One region of the Burkholderia sp. BCC1977 genome, then DNA from elsewhere that is predicted to be linked to it. Evidence: riboswitches for the same ligand, from Rfam matches in the RefSeq annotation. Region 1 holds a riboswitch; the other holds the start of a gene.

Region 1 (3,403 bases):
CTCGCACTGCGTGAAGAAGTTGCCGCTCGACACGTACAGGCCGGACAGCGTCGTGTTCTGGTCCGGTGCGCACGCGCTGTCGAGCGTGAGCTCGAACGCGTCGGGCACGTTTTCGACGGTCAGCCCGTGTTCGTGCGCGCGCACCGCACCGTACGGCGCGCCGTCGAGCCGGGCGGCGACGAATTCGAGGGCTTCGCCCATCAGCTCCAGGTGCGGGGCGGGCGCCGCGTCCGGATTGCGGCGCACGCGCATCGTGTTCCTGACGATCGTGCGGGCCGGCGCGAGATCGAATTCGAGTGCGACGGAATCGATGAGGAAGGCCGGCGGCGTGTAGTCGGCGCGGCGGATCACGGTGGAGGAGGCGTTGTCGGACATGGTCGTCGAGATCGGTGGAATGGGGATCGGGCACGCGGCGCGGGCCGGGCGAACCGGGCCATTGTACAAAGGCTTGCCGCCGCGTGTCGGGCGAACTTTTTACCGGTTCCGGCAGTCCGCGTATTATCGGCATCCCGTACGGTTCGCGCGGTGCGACGAACGGGTGACGGATCGATGAGGATCGACATGAAACGCGAATGGATTCAACGCGGTGCGGGCTGGGCGGCGGGGTTGTGCGTGGCGCTGCTGACGGGCTGCACCAGCTATGTGACGACACAGGTCACGGCCTTCTCCGACTGGAGCGGCAGCGACGCGACACGCACTTACGCCTTCACGCGCACCGATGCGCAGAAGCACAGCATCGAGCAGTCGACCTACGAGCCGATCGTCGCGAGCGAACTGTCCGCGTACGCATTCCGGCAGGTGCCGGCCGCGCAGGCGCGCTATCTGGTCGGGCTGGCCTACGGGGTCGGCAGCGATCTGGTGACGGTGCCGCAACCGGTCTACTACGACCCGTGGTTCATGGGGCCGGGGCCGTACTGGCGGGGCGGCCCGTGGGGCCCGTGGGGGCCCTGGGGGCCGATGCCGGCCGGCTACGTCGCGCAGACCTACCAGGTCTTCGACTACACGCTCGGCATCCGGATCACCGAGCGCGCGACCGGCAAGGAGGTGTATAACGTGACCGCGCGCACCACGGGCGACAACGGTGCGCTGCTGTATGCGATGCCGTTCCTCGCGCGTAGCGCGCTCGCCGATTTCCCGCTGTCGAACGGCGCGATCCGCACGGTGCGGCTGCCGGTCGACAAGCGCGGCGGGCCGGCCGCGCCGGCCGCCAACGAGCGTGCGGTGCCGGCGGCGCCGGCATCGGGGGCGGCGGTCGCGAAGTAACGCGGTATCGACACCGGCGCGGCCGCCCGGCCGCGCCGCTTGCCTGCGTGCGTCAGACCCCGACGCCCAGCAGCGCCATCGCGCCCAGCACGACGAACAGCACGGCCGCGATGCCGTGCACCAGCTTGGTCGGCAGGCGGTGCGCGAAACGGTCGCCCAGCAGGATCGCGGGCACGTTCGCGAGCATCATCCCGAAGGTCGTGCCGGCCACCACGCCGATGTAGTCCTGGAAGCGCGCGGCGAGCGCGACGGTCGCGATCTGCGTCTTGTCGCCCATTTCCGCGAGGAAGAACGCGACGAGCGTCGCGCCGAACACGCCGAGCCGCGTGCGGTTCGCATTGGCTTCGTCCGCATCGAGCTTGTCCGGCACGAGGATCCACAACCCCATGGCGATGAACGAGAACGCGAGCGCCCAGCGCATGATCGACGGCGTGACGAGCACGCCGAGCCATTCGCCGAGCGCACCGGCGAAGCCGTGGTTCACGAGCGTCGCGACCAGTACGCCGAGAATGATCGGCACGGGCTTGCGATAGCGCGCGGCCAGCACGAGGGACAGCAGTTGGGTCTTGTCGCCGATTTCAGCGAGGGCGACGGCGCCGGTGGAGATCAGGAAGGCTTGGGACACGTATGGGGTTCCACGGGCCGGTGTTGTGCGTGCGAGCGACGATCCGCCGCGCGCCGGGCCCTGATGCGGCGCGCAGTGAACCATCGGTCTCGCCAGGCCTTGGTGGCTGCGCCCGCCATGGCCGAACGGCCAAGTCTGTTGACGGACGCCTCCGTCACGATGCGCGCCGGGGGCGCGGGACATCGAGCGGAGCGGCTACTCCCCAATGAGCGGCGAATTCTAGCACGACGCGTGCCGCGCTAGCATTCGGCGGCTCCGGCATGCGCTGCGGCGCGTGCCGGAGCCGGGTGGGGCTCGGGTACGTGCGTTACGCGGCAGCGCGGCGTGCGGCACCGCGCTCGTGTACGAGCCGGCCGGCCGCGTACGTGCGGTATACGGCGCGGTCGTCGCCGAGCAGCGCGAACGCGAACAGCAGTTCCTCGAGCGACTCCGCGCGCTTGGTGCGGCGCGCGAGCAGCGGCGTGGCCTGCGGGTCGAGCACGACGAAGTCGGCTTCGGTGCGCGGCGCGAGCGTGCCGACCGTGTCGGCCAGATCGAGCGCCTGCGCGGCGCCGGCCGTCGCGAGCCAGAACATCCGCGTCGCGGTCAGGTGGTGGCCCGACAGCCGCGCGACCTTGTGCGCCTCGTTCATCGTCTGCAGCATCGAGAACGACGTGCCGCCGCCGACGTCGGTGGCGAGCGTGACGGGCACGTCGTATTCGCCCGCCTTGTCGAAGTCGAACAGCCCGCTGCCGAGGAAGAAGTTCGACGTCGGGCAGTGCGCGACGACGGTGCGCGTCTCGGCCATCCGGCGGCGATCCTCGTCGTCGAGGTGGATGCAGTGGCCGTACACCGCGCGCGGACGCAGCAGCCCGTAGCGATCGTAGATGTCGAGATAGCTGCGGTGGCCGGGGAACAGCTCGGCGACCCATTTCACTTCATCGACGTTTTCGGCGACGTGGCTCTGCACGAACACGTCCGGATGGCGGCGCGCGAGTTCGCTGCACGCCTCGAGCTGCGCCTCGGTGGAGGTCGGCGCGAAGCGCGGCGTGAGCGCATACATCTGGCGGCCTTTGCCGTGCCAGCGGCCGATCAGCTCGGCGCTGTCGTCATAGCCCGATTGCGCGGTGTCGCGCAGGAACTCGGGGCAGTTGCGGTCCATCAGCACCTTGCCCGCGATCATCCGCAGGTCGCGCGCGTCGCTCGCCGCGAACAGCGCGTCGGCCGACTGCTTGTGCACGGTGCAGTAGACGAGCGCGCTCGTCGTGCCGCAGGCGAGCAGTTCGTCGACGAAGAAGTCGGCGACCTCGCGCGCATGTTCCGGATCGCCGAACTGGCGCTCGGTCGGAAACGTGTACTTGTCGAGCCACGGCAGCAGGCCGGGGGCCGGCGACGCGATCATGTCCGTCTGCGGATAGTGGATGTGCGTGTCGATGAAGCCGGGCACGATCAGCTTGTCGCGCAGGTCGTGGACGATCGCGTCGCGCGCGAGCGTCGCGGCGAGCCGCGCATACGGGCCGGCCGCGACGACCTTGC
Region 2 (3,403 bases), on a different contig from region 1:
GCGCGACGACATCGAGATCGCCGGCAAGCTCAACCAGTTCCTGCAGCTCGCGCACGCGAGCGGCTCGACCGCCGCCTTGCGCGCCGATCCGGCCGTCTTCCATGAAGTGCTGCTGTCGCATCCGGGTGTCTATCTCGGCATCTACGACGGCGCGAACCGCCCGCTCGTCGAACACACCGACGAAGCCGGCCACACGCTCGCATCGGCGATCGCGCGACCGCAGCCGGCCGGGGCATCGGCCGCGGCCGCCGGCCCGTTCACCTGCGCGCCGCCCGGCATCGGCACGTCGCGCTGCGTCCGTGCGCACGCCACGCTGCCGTCGGGCGAAACCATCCAGGTCGCGCTGGCGCGCACGGCGGCCGATCGCCAGTCGCTGCTGGAAAGCTATCGCGTCGACATCTGGCTCGCGGCCGCCCTCGGCGCGCTGCTGGTCGGCGCGCTCGGCTACGCGGTCGCGTCCCGCGGCCTGCGTCCGGTCGAAAGCCTCGGCCGGCAGACGTCGCGTATCGAGGCGCACAACCTCAATGCGCGTCTCGATGCGCGCGGCGGCCCGGTCGAGCTGCGCGAGCTCGCCACGTCGGTCAACCGGATGCTCGACCGGCTCGAGCGCGCGTTCGTGCGGCTGTCGCAGTTCTCGTCCGATCTCGCGCATGACATGCGCACGCCGCTCGCGAACGTGATCAGCTCGTCGCAGGTCACGCTGTCGCGTGCCCGCACCACCGAGGAATACGAAGCGCTGATCGATTCGAACATCGAGGAATGCGAACGGCTGCAGCGGATGATCGAGAACATGCTGTTTCTCGCACGCACGGACAATGCGCGGCAGCATCTGAAGACCGCCGAGCTCGACGCCGGCAACGAACTGCGCCGGCTCGCGTCGTATTTCCAGGCGCTGGCCGACGAGGCCGGCGTGCGCCTCGACGTGCGCGGCGAAGCCACGGTCGTCGCGGACGCGACGCTGTTCCGCCGCGCCGTCAGCAATCTCGCGTCGAACGCGCTCGAACACGCGGAAGCCGGATCGACGATCGAGCTGGCCGTCTCGACCCGGCCCGGTTACGCGGTCGTCGAAGTCACGAACCGCGGCGTGGCGATTCCGCCCGAACAGATCGAGCGGATCTTCGAGCGCTTCTACCGGATCGATTCGTCGCGGCACGGCGCGGCGCGCAACGCGGGGCTCGGGCTCGCGATCGTCAAGTCGATCGTCGAACTGCACCGCGGCAAGGTCGAGGTCGTGAGCCGCGACGGACGGACGACCTTCGCGCTCCACTTCCCGGCCCGCGGTTCGTGACACGCGGATGACGCCGCCGCGCGTGCATGCCGATTGCTTCCCGGAATTGCGTGCGCATCCCTCATAAGGTGGCTTGGCCTCCTGAATGAACCCATATGATCGCCCGAGCTTGCCGAAAGCAGCCGGCTCGGCTAGACTGCCCTTCGTCTTTGGGGAGTAGCCTGCTTTCCATCCCCGGAAAGCGAACGCGTCAACACACTCGGCCTGCGGCCGTGGCGCGTTCGGCCGAATCGGTCTGGCGAGACCATCGACGCATCGCGTCGTTCCTGGTCGGACGTCGGCAGATGCGTCATGGTTCGTCCACGTCCGACCACGGAGTCCCCATGTTCCTCCCTGCTTCCCGCTCGCGTTTCGCCCCTGTCCGCACACCTGCCTGCGGAGGTGCCGCATGACGTTGATGCTCGTCGAACTGGCGTTCATGCTGATCGTCATCCTGGTCGCCGCCGAACTCTTCACGAATGCGCTCGAACATCTCGGCGAACGGCTGAAGATTTCCGAAGGCGTGACGGGGTCGCTGTTCGCGGCCGTCGGCACCGCGCTGCCCGAAACGATGGTGCCGCTGCTCGCGCTCGCGGGCGGCACGTCGAACGCGGCGGTGAACGAGGAAATCGGCGTCGGCGCGATTCTCGGCGCGCCGCTGATGCTCGCGACGCTGACGACCTTCCTGATGACGCTCGCCGTGATCCGCTCGCGCGGACTGACCGGCACGATCGCGCCCGAGCGAACCGGCTTCGTGCGCGACCTGAACTACTTCATCGCCGCATTCGCGCTCGCCACCGTCGCGATGTTCGTCCCGCATCACGCGTGGGCGGTCCGCGCGGGGCTCGCCGCGATGCTGGTCGGCATCTACGTGATGTACGTCGTGATGACGTTCCGCGCGTCGACGCAGCTCGTCGATGCCGGGCACGGCACCGAAGCGCCGCACGCGATGTTCCTGTCGCGCGTCGGGTTGCCGACCAACCTGGCGACCATCGCGCTGCAGCTCGCGCTCGGCGTCGCGCTGCTCGTCGGCGGGGCGAAGGGCTTCATTCACGGCGTCGAAGGCGTGTCGCAGCTGCTCGGCATCTCCGCGCTGCTGCTGTCGCTGATCATCGTGCCGATCGCGACGGAATTGCCGGAGAAGGTCAACAGCGTGCTGTGGATCCGCCGCAAGAAGGACACGCTCGCGTTCGGCAACATCACCGGCGCGATGGTGTTCCAGGGCACGCTGCTGCCGGCGATCGGCATCATGCTGACGCCGTGGGAGCCGCGCCCCGAAGTGCTGACCGGCGTGGTCATCACGCTCGCGGCGGCGGTCTGGCTGCGCGTCAATGCCCGCGCACGCGGGCTCGCGATCTGGGCGTTGCTGGCGAACGGGGCCGGGTATGTCGGCTATCTGGTCGTGACGCTGACGCGCTGAATGCGCGGATCGGGCGCGTCGTCCGACCGGCGCACGTGCCCGAACGCGGCCGCGGCAACCGCGCGGCGCCTGGCGACGCGCGAGGCGGGCGGCCACGCCGCCCGCCGTCCCGCCCTTACGACGCCTTCACGAGCTTGACGATCGTCAGCGTGCCGTCGACGTTCTCGACGCGGACCTTCACCTTGTCGCCCGCGTGAACCTCGGCGAGCATGGCCGCGTCCTTCGCCTTGAACGCCATCGTCATCGGCGGCATCCCGACGTTCTCGAGCGCGCCGTGCTTGAGCGTGATCTTGCCGCTCGCGGCATCGACCTTCTTCACTTCGGCATCGGTCAGCGCGGCATTTGACTCGGCCGCGCCGCCCGACGACATCTTCATGCCGGACATCTTCATGCCGGACATCTTCATCCCGGACATGTCCATGCCCGACATGTCGCCCGCGGCAAGCGCGGGTACGGCGAACGCGCCGGTCGCGAGCACGGCGGCGGCAGCGGCAATCAATTGATTCATCTTCATCGGGATTCTCCAGTGGGGGTGGACGGCACGTTCATGCCGTGAGGAACTGCATCGGAATGCCGCTGACGGCTCGCGCTGCGCGCGCGACGGCGCTGCAGCAAAAGCCATGCGGCGGGAATGACGAACATCGACAGCAGCGGCGCGGTGACCATGCCGCCGACCATCGGCGCGGCGATCCGCTGCATCACTTCGGAGCCGGCGC

What was found. A riboswitch is a leader RNA that binds a small molecule or an ion and turns the genes downstream of it on or off. The one in region 1 is predicted to bind manganese.
Region 2: it holds a riboswitch for manganese, as region 1 does, so the genes downstream of both, U5771_RS20780 (sodium:calcium antiporter) here and U5771_RS08015 (TMEM165/GDT1 family protein) in region 1, are expected to answer to the same signal.

The regions. Positions count from the first base shown of each region.
Region 1 is NZ_CAJPGQ010000006.1:177,492-180,894, forward strand. It holds gene pepN (aminopeptidase N) at 1-375, opposite strand, end outside; gene U5771_RS08010 (DUF4136 domain-containing protein) at 562-1,263, shown strand; gene U5771_RS08015 (TMEM165/GDT1 family protein) at 1,316-1,888, opposite strand; yybP-ykoY riboswitch at 1,967-2,104, opposite strand; gene guaD (guanine deaminase) at 2,196-3,403, opposite strand, start outside.
Region 2 is NZ_CAJPGQ010000025.1:12,570-15,972, forward strand. It holds gene U5771_RS20775 (heavy metal sensor histidine kinase) at 1-1,288, shown strand, start outside; yybP-ykoY riboswitch at 1,428-1,603, shown strand; gene U5771_RS20780 (sodium:calcium antiporter) at 1,677-2,687, shown strand; gene U5771_RS20785 (copper-binding protein) at 2,803-3,201, opposite strand; gene U5771_RS20790 (efflux RND transporter permease subunit) at 3,198-3,403, opposite strand, start outside.